Regions from separate parts of the Streptomyces sp. NPDC017520 genome, predicted to be linked through region 1. Evidence: riboswitches for the same ligand, from Rfam matches in the RefSeq annotation. Region 1 holds a riboswitch; the other holds the start of a gene.
The links. Region 1 has a riboswitch for thiamine pyrophosphate ahead of ACH4KB_RS03680 (thiamine ABC transporter substrate binding subunit). Riboswitches for the same ligand answer to the same signal wherever they lie in the genome.
Positions count from the first base shown of each region.

Region 2: it holds a riboswitch for thiamine pyrophosphate, as region 1 does, so the genes downstream of both, thiO (glycine oxidase ThiO) here and ACH4KB_RS03680 (thiamine ABC transporter substrate binding subunit) in region 1, are expected to answer to the same signal.

Region 1 covers NZ_JBIRKB010000001.1:821,871-826,022, forward strand. The annotation lists gene rlmN (23S rRNA (adenine(2503)-C(2))-methyltransferase RlmN) at 100-1,206, shown strand; TPP riboswitch at 1,272-1,388, shown strand; gene ACH4KB_RS03680 (thiamine ABC transporter substrate binding subunit) at 1,470-2,564, shown strand; gene ACH4KB_RS03685 (ABC transporter permease) at 2,645-4,152, shown strand, end outside.
Region 2 covers NZ_JBIRKB010000002.1:340,103-344,254, forward strand. The annotation lists gene thiE (thiamine phosphate synthase) at 1-85, opposite strand, end outside; gene ACH4KB_RS05595 (Rv2175c family DNA-binding protein) at 161-526, opposite strand; gene ACH4KB_RS05600 (NAD(P)/FAD-dependent oxidoreductase) at 607-1,848, opposite strand; gene ACH4KB_RS05605 (hypothetical protein) at 1,915-2,256, opposite strand; TPP riboswitch at 2,308-2,420, shown strand; gene thiO (glycine oxidase ThiO) at 2,418-3,638, shown strand; gene thiS (sulfur carrier protein ThiS) at 3,635-3,901, shown strand; gene ACH4KB_RS05620 (thiazole synthase) at 3,904-4,152, shown strand, end outside.

The sequences.
Region 1 (4,152 bases):
CACCACGGCACCCGTCTCACCTGCACGTTTCACGAGTGAGGGTCCGTCGTCCACAGGGCGGCGGGCCCTCGCCCGTCTGTCTGCGACACTGGATGAACCATGCCTAAGCCCGGAGAACTCACTTTCGTCGCGCCCCGCGGATCCAAGAAGCCGCCGCGGCACATCGCCGACCTCACGCCCGCAGAGCGCAAGGAAGCGGTCGCCGCGACCGGTGAGAAGCCGTTCCGCGCCCAGCAGCTCTCGCAGCACTACTTCGCGCGGTACGCGCACGACCCGGCCGAGTGGACGAACATCCCGGCCGGATCGCGGGAGAAGCTCGCCGAGGCGCTGTTCCCCGACCTGATGTCCGTGATGCGGCACATCAGCTGCGACGACGACACCACGCGCAAGACCCTGTGGAAGCTGCACGACGGGACGCTCGTCGAGTCCGTCCTGATGCGCTACCCCGACCGCGTCACGATGTGCATCTCCTCGCAGGCCGGCTGCGGTATGAACTGCCCCTTCTGCGCCACCGGGCAGGCCGGCCTCGACCGCAATCTGTCGACCGCCGAGATCGTGCACCAGATCGTCGACGGCATGCGCGCCCTGCGCGACGGCGAGGTGCCCGGCGGGCCCGCGCGGCTGTCCAACATCGTCTTCATGGGCATGGGCGAGCCGCTCGCCAACTACAACCGCGTGGTCGGCGCGATCCGTCGCCTCACCGACCCGGAGCCGGACGGTCTCGGCCTCTCGCAGCGCGGGATCACCGTCTCCACCGTGGGCCTCGTCCCGGCCATGCTGCGCTTCGCCGACGAGGGCTTCAAGTGCCGGCTCGCCGTCTCGCTGCACGCCCCGGACGACGAGCTGCGCGACACGCTTGTCCCCGTCAACACCCGGTGGAACGTCCGCGAGGTGCTGGACGCCGCCTGGGAGTACGCGGAGAAGTCCGGCCGGCGGATCTCCATCGAGTACGCCCTGATCCGGGACATCAACGACCAGGCATGGCGGGGCGACCGGCTCGGCCGGCTGCTCAAGGGCAAGCGGGTGCACGTCAACCTGATCCCGCTGAACCCCACGCCCGGCTCGAAGTGGACCGCCTCGCGGCCCGAGGACGAGAAGGCGTTCGTCGAGGCCATCGCGGCCCACGGCGTGCCCGTCACCGTCCGGGACACCCGCGGTCAGGAGATCGACGGGGCCTGCGGGCAGCTGGCGGCCTCCGAGCGCTAGCCTCGCCCGGACACCGGACGGGCGGCCGAAATCCGCCGGTGTAGCCTGGGCCCGAAATCAACTTCATATTCCGACAGGGGAGCGCCACAGCGCTGAGAGTGCGGCACCAAGGACAGGTTGGCCGCAGACCCTCTGAACCTCGCCCGGGTCATTCCGGGTAGGAAGTTCGGACCTTACTCAAGCTGTTGCGCCCTGCCCGCTTCCGGTTCGCCGGACAGCGGGCGGGGCCGCGTCTCTTCCTGGTCACCTCCAGGAGGAATCACATGAACACCACCACGAAGTACGCGGCGACCGCGCTCGCCGCCGCTCTCGGCGTCACGCTGCTCGCGGGCTGCGGCGACGACGGTTCCGCCGGCTCCGGGGAGTCCAAGGGCCCGGCCTCCAAGACCGTCACCCTGGTCAGCCACGACTCCTTCAACGTCTCGGACAAGGTGCTGAAGGCGTTCACGAAGGAGACCGGCTACAAGGTCGAGATCCTCAAGAGCGGCGACGCCGGGGCCGCGCTCAACCAGGAGATCCTCACCAAGGGCTCCCCGCGCGGCGACGTCTTCTTCGGCGTCGACAACACCCTGCTCTCCCGCGCCCTCGACAACGGCCTGTTCACCGCGTACGAGGCCAAGGGCCTGGACACGGTCGCGGCGGACACGCAGACGGACGAGAAGAGGCGGGTCACGCCCGTCGACACCGGCGACATCTGCGTCAACTACGACAAGAAGTACTTCGCCGACAAGAAGCTCGCCCCGCCGAAGACCTTCGAGGACCTGCTGAAGCCCGCGTACAAGAACCTCCTCGTCACCGAGAACGCCGCGAGCTCCTCGCCCGGCCTCGGCTTCCTCCTCGGGACCATCGCCGCCCAGGGCGAGGACGGCTACGAGGCGTACTGGAAGAAGCTGAAGGCCAACGGCGTCAAGGTCGTCGACGGCTGGGAGCAGGCTTACAACGAGGAGTTCTCCGGCTCCGCGGGCGGCAAGAAGACAGGCGCCGACCGGCCGCTCGTCGTCAGTTACGCCTCCAGCCCGCCCGTCGAGGTGCTCTACGCCGACCCGCAGCCCAAGGAGGCCCCCACCGGGGTCGCCACCGGCACCTGCTTCCGGCAGACCGAGTACGCCGGACTGCTGACCGGGGCGAAGAACGAGGCGGGCGGCAAGGCACTGCTGGACTTCATGATCAGCAAGACGTTCCAGGAGGACATGCCGCTGAACATGTTCGTGAACCCGGTCGTGAAGGACGCGACCCTTCCCGAGCTGTTCACGAAGTTCGGCGAGGAGATCGACACGCCTCCCACCGTCGCGCCCGAGAAGATCAGCGCCAACCGTGAGCAGTGGATCCAGTCGTGGCAGTCGCTGGTCCTGAAGTAGAGCCCGGGGCGAAGACCGCCGAGGCCGCCCGGGCCCGACGCGGGCCCGGGCGGCGCGGGGCCGCGCTGCGGCTCGGCCTGATGGCCGTGCCCGTCGCGTTCTTCGCGGTGTTCTTCGCCTATCCCGTGACCGCGATCGTCGGCCGCGGGCTCAAGGCCGGAGGCGACTGGCAGTTCGGGCGGATCGGCGAGGTGCTGGCCCGCCCGGACATCCTCGACGTCCTCTGGTTCACCACCTGGCAGGCCCTCGCCTCGACCGCGCTCACCCTGCTGATCGCCCTGCCCGGGGCGTATGTCTTCGCCCGGTTCGACTTCCCCGGCAAGCAGCTGCTGCGGGCGGTCGTCACGGTGCCGTTCGTGCTGCCCACCGTCGTCGTCGGCACCGCGTTCCTGGCGCTGCTGGGGCGGGGCGGGCTCCTCGACGAACTGTGGGGCGTCCGGCTGGACACCACCGTGTGGGCGATCCTCCTGGCCCACGTCTTCTTCAACTACGCCGTGGTCGTGCGGACGGTCGGCGGGCTCTGGTCCCAGCTGGACCCCCGGCAGGAGGAGGCCGCCCGGGTACTCGGCGCCGGACGGTTCGCCGCCTTCCGCCGGGTGACGCTGCCCGCGCTCGCCCCGGCCGTCGCCGCCGCCGCGCTGATGGTCTTCCTCTTCACCTTCACCTCCTTCGGCGTCGTACAGATCCTCGGCGGACCCGCCTACGCCACCCTGGAGGTGGAGATCTACCGGCAGACCGCGCAACTGCTGGACCTGCCGACGGCCGCCGTGCTGACCCTGGTGCAGTTCGCCGCGGTCGGTGCGGTCCTCGCCGTGCACGCCGTGACCGTACGCCGCCGGGAGCGGGCGCTGAAGCTCGTCGACCCGGCCCAGACCTCCCGCCGGCCGCGCGGCGCCGGGCAGTGGGCGCTGCTCGGCGGTGTCCTGCTCACCGCGCTGCTGCTGATCCTGCTGCCGCTCGGGGTGCTGGTGGAGCGCTCGTTCGACGGAGCGGACGGGACCGACGGATACGGCTTCGGCTACTACCGGGCCCTCCAGTCGGCCGGGTCCGGCGGCTCCTCCACCTTCCTGGTCCCGCCGCTGGAGGCCGTCGGCAACTCCCTGCGGTACGCGCTCGTCGCGACGCTCATCGCTCTCGTCGTCGGAGGCCTCGCGGCGGCGGCCCTGACCCGGCGGGCCGGGCCGCTGGTCCGCGGCTTCGACGCGCTGCTCATGCTGCCGCTCGGGGTGTCCGCCGTCACCGTCGGCTTCGGCTTCCTGATCACCCTGGACGAGCCGCCGCTCGACCTGCGGACCTCCTGGATCCTGGTCCCGCTGGCGCAGGCGCTGGTCGGCGTCCCCTTCGTCGTACGGACCATGCTGCCCGTGCTGCGCGCGGTCGACGACCGGCTGCGGGAGGCCGCCGCCGTGCTGGGGGCCTCCCCGCTGCGGGCCTGGCGGGAGGTCGATCTGCCGCTGGTGCGGCGGGCGGTGCTGGTCGCGGCGGGCTTCGCCTTCGCCGTCTCCCTCGGGGAGTTCGGCGCGACGGTCTTCATCGCGCGGCCGGACAACCCGACCCTGCCGGTCGCCGTGGCCCGGCTGCTGGGCCG
Region 2 (4,152 bases), on a different contig from region 1:
AGGCGGGGAGGTCACCCTGGCGCCTGCGGGCGTCCGTGCACAGGTAGAGCCGGGCGTCGGACAGCTGCTCGCGAGGCGTGGACATGGGTGGGCTCCCCCGTGGTCGTGACGGTGCACGGGCCGCGCCGGGCGGCCCGTGCACCGCTTCCTGTCGTGTCGGTCAGACGGCGAGCGCCTGGGCGCGGCGCTTCACCTCCGTACCGCGATTCTCGCTCAGCGCCTGCGCGGGGGTGCCGGGCAGGGTCGGGTCGGGAGTGAAGAGCCACTCCAGCATCTCTTCGTCGGAATAGCCGTCGTCCCTCAGGAGGGTCAGGGTGCCGGAGAGGCCCTTGACCACCTTGTCGCCGTCGATGAAGGCGGCCGGCACCTGGAGCGCCCGGTTCTCACCACGGCGTACGGCGATGAGCTGGCCATCCCTGACCAGCTGCCGTACGCGCGTCACCTGGACATCGAGCATTTCCGCGATGTCGGGAAGGTGGAGCCAGGCGGGGACGAGAGCATCGGTCTTTGCGTCAATCTCGGTCACAGGGACAAGCGTGCCATCCCGGACGGACAGCCGGTACCCGGGCCGACCGTACGGGGGCGGCCCGGCGGGTCACCGGTCCCTCACAGGGCGGCGGACTTCAGCGGCACGGCGGGGTCGGCCACCTTCTCCGGGTCGAGGGCGGCCCCCGACTCGATGAGCCTGCGGCCCTGGGCGAGGTCGCGCGGGCGGCCTACGGCGAGCACGGCCGCCAGCGCGCCGTCGCGCAGCCAGCACACCGACCAGGCGGCGTCAGCCCCGTCGCCGCGCCACACCAGGGTGTCGGCGTCCGCGTGGTGGCCGGCGTACTGCACGAAGCGGCCGAACTGCTCGGACCAGAAGTACGGGACCGGGTCGTAGACGGGGAGCGGCTCCCCGTCCCGTGCGGCCATGATCGCGGCGGCCGCCGTGCGGGGGCCCTGGAGGGCGTTGTCCCAGTGGTGGACCAGCAGGCGTGTCCCGTAGCGGGCGGAGGGGAAGGAGGCGCAGTCCCCGACCGCGTACACATCGGGCAGCGAGGTGCGCAGCGCGCTGTCGGCGGTGACCGAGCCGTCGGGGCCCAGCGCGACCCCGGAGCCGGCGAGCCAGCGGGTGGCGGGGCGCGCGCCGATGCCGACGACCACGGCCCCGGCGGGCAGCACCCGGCCGTCGTCGAGGACGACGGCCCCCTCCTCGACGCGGTCGACCCGGGTCCCGGTGAGGAGTTCGGCGCCGCTGTCGGCGTACCAGGCGGCCATGGGGGCGGCCACCTCGGCGGGCAGGGTGCCCGCGAGCGGGCGGGCGGCGGCCTCGACGACGGTGACGGCGCAGCCCGCGGCGCGGGCCGCGGTGGCGAACTCGGCGCCGATCCAGCCCGCCCCGACGACGACCACGTCGTGCTGCCGGTCCAGGACGGGCCGCAGCCGGGCGGCGTCGTCGAGGGTGCGCAGCAGGTGGACGCCGGGCACGCCCTCGGAGCCGGGCAGGGTGATGGGCTCCGCGCCGGTCGCGAGGACCAGGGCGTCGTAGGACACCGGCCCGTCGGCGGTGTCCAGCACATGGTCGGCGGCGCGCAGGGCGGCGACGTCCAGGCCGAGGCGCAGGGTGATGTCCAAGGCCTCGAAGTCGACGTCGAAGGCCGAGTCCTCGGCCTTGCCGAGCAGGACGGCCTTGGACAACGGCGGCCGGTCGTAGGGCTGGTGGGGTTCGGCGCCGATCAGGGTGACGGGCCCGGTGAAGCCCGCCTCGCGCAGGGCCACGGCGCTCTGCACGCCCGCCATGCCCGCACCGGCGACCACCACGTGCCGTGCCTGCCGCGCCGCCCGCTGTTCCGTCTGCTCGCTCACCCGTCCACCTTAATCACCTGATGGTGCGTCAGACAGAGGGGTGCCGGAGGGAACCCGGGAAGGAGCTCAAGAAGGAAGCTGTTCCACCACGCTGGTGCCGCTGCCCTCCTGGGACTCCCAGACCCACCGCTCCTCCAGCCGCACCCGGCCGTCGGCGAGGTCGACGACCGTGGAGAGGCAGTGCCCGGACGAGGTCGTTCCGTCCTGCTTGAGCTGCACGTAGCGGAAGTCCAGCGCGTCCCCGTCGCGGGTGCCGACGAGATGACCGCGCACCACGTCGCCGCCCGCGTACTCGGCCCAGATCCGGCCGTCCCGCTCGTGGTACGTGAAGCGGGTGCGGGTGCCGACCTGGCCCGGGGCCTGGTCGGCGACGGGTGACAGGACGAGTCCGTCGAGCGAACGGGCCATGACGGGCGCTCCTTTACTGACCGCGGGCGAGGGGGTCTAGGCTGGCCACGGTAGAACACTCGCGGGAGCCCGGACGCACCGGGCTGAGAGGGAGGCTGGCCGGCCTCCGACCGTACGAACCTGCTCCGGGTCATGCCGGCGAAGGGAGGGGCTGGACACCCATGCGCGTCTCGGAGAGAAGCTCCGGATCCGATGCCCTCGTCAAGAGAGGCTCCGGATCCGACGTCCTCGTCATCGGGGGCGGAATCATCGGCCTGGTCACGGCGTGGCGGGCCGCCCAGCGGGGGCTGCGCGTCACGGTCGCGGACCCGGAACCGGGCGGCGGCGCCGCCCAGGTCGCGGCGGGCATGCTGGCCGCCGTCACCGAACTGCACTACGGCGAGCAGATGCTGCTCGGGCTCAACCTCGCCTCCGCCGCCCGCTACCCCTCGTTCGTCGCCGAGCTGGAGGAGGCGAGCGGCCGGGACACCGGCTTCCGGACCTGCGGCACGCTCGCCGTCGCACTGGACTCCGACGACCGGGCGCATCTGCGCGAACTGCACGCCCTCCAGGAGCGTTCGGGCCTGGAGTCGGTCTGGCTGAGCGGCCGGGAGTGCCGCCGCCTGGAGCCGATGCTGGCCCCCGGCGTCCGGGGCGGCCTCCGGGTCGACGGCGACCACCAGGTGGACCCCCGCCGCCTCGCCGCGGCACTGCTGACCGCGTGCGAACGGGCCGGGGTCGCGTTCCGCCGGACGACCGCCGAGCGGCTCACCGTGGCCGGGGGCCGGGCCGCCGGGGCGCTGCTCGGCGACGGTACGGAGTTCGCGGCCGATCAGGTCGTGCTCGCCGCGGGCAGTCTCAGCGGCCGGCTCGCCGGGCTCCCGCCGGAGCTCGTGCCGCCGGTCCGCCCGGTCAAGGGCCAGGTGCTCCGGCTCACCGTGCCCCGGGCGTACGCCCCCTTCCTCAGCCGCACCGTGCGCGCCGTGGTCCGGGGCGGTCACCTCTACCTCGTGCCGCGCGAGAACGGCGAGCTGGTCGTCGGCGCCACCAGCGAGGAGATGGGCTGGGACACCACGGTCACCGCCGGCGGGGTGTACGAGCTGCTGCGCGACGCCCACGAGCTGGTACCGGGCATCACCGAGCTGCCGCTCACGGAGACCCGGGCCGGTCTGCGTCCCGCCTCGCCCGACAACGCCCCGCTGCTCGGCCCGACCGCCCTGCCCGGTCTGCTGCTCGCCACCGGCCACCACCGCAACGGCGTCCTGCTGACGCCCGTCACCGGGGACGCGATGGCCGACGTCCTGACCACCGGCGAGCTGCCCGAGACGGCCCGCCCCTTCGCCCCCGGCCGTTTCGAGACCGCCGTCCTCGCCGCCCCCGTACCCCAGGAGCAGCCCGTATGACCCAGCAGTACGCCGTACCGGAATCCGGCGCCACCGTCTCCGTCCCGGTGTCCGCCGCCACCGTCTCCGTCTCGGTGAACGGGGAAGTCCGCGCCGTTCCCGCCGGGACGGATCTGGACGCCCTCGTCGCCACGCTGACCCCGGCCCGCTCCGGGGTCGCCGCCGCCGTCAACGAGAGCGTCGTCCCGCGCGGCCAGTGGGCCGCGACGAGGCTCGGCGAGGGCGACCGCGTCGAGGTCCTGACCGCCGTACAGGGAGGCTGACCATGTCCGACGACGTCTTCACGCTGGGGCCCACCACGTATCGCTCCCGGCTGATCATGGGCACCGGCGGGGCCCCGAGCCTGGACGTGCTGGAGCGCTCGCTGATCGCCTCCGGCACCGAGCTGACCACGGTCGCGATGCGCCGGCTCGACCCGACCGTGCGGGGTTCGGTGCTCTCGGTGCTGGAGCGGCTCTCCATCCAGGTCCTGCCGAACACCGCCGGCTGCTTCACCGCGGGCGAGGCGGTGCTG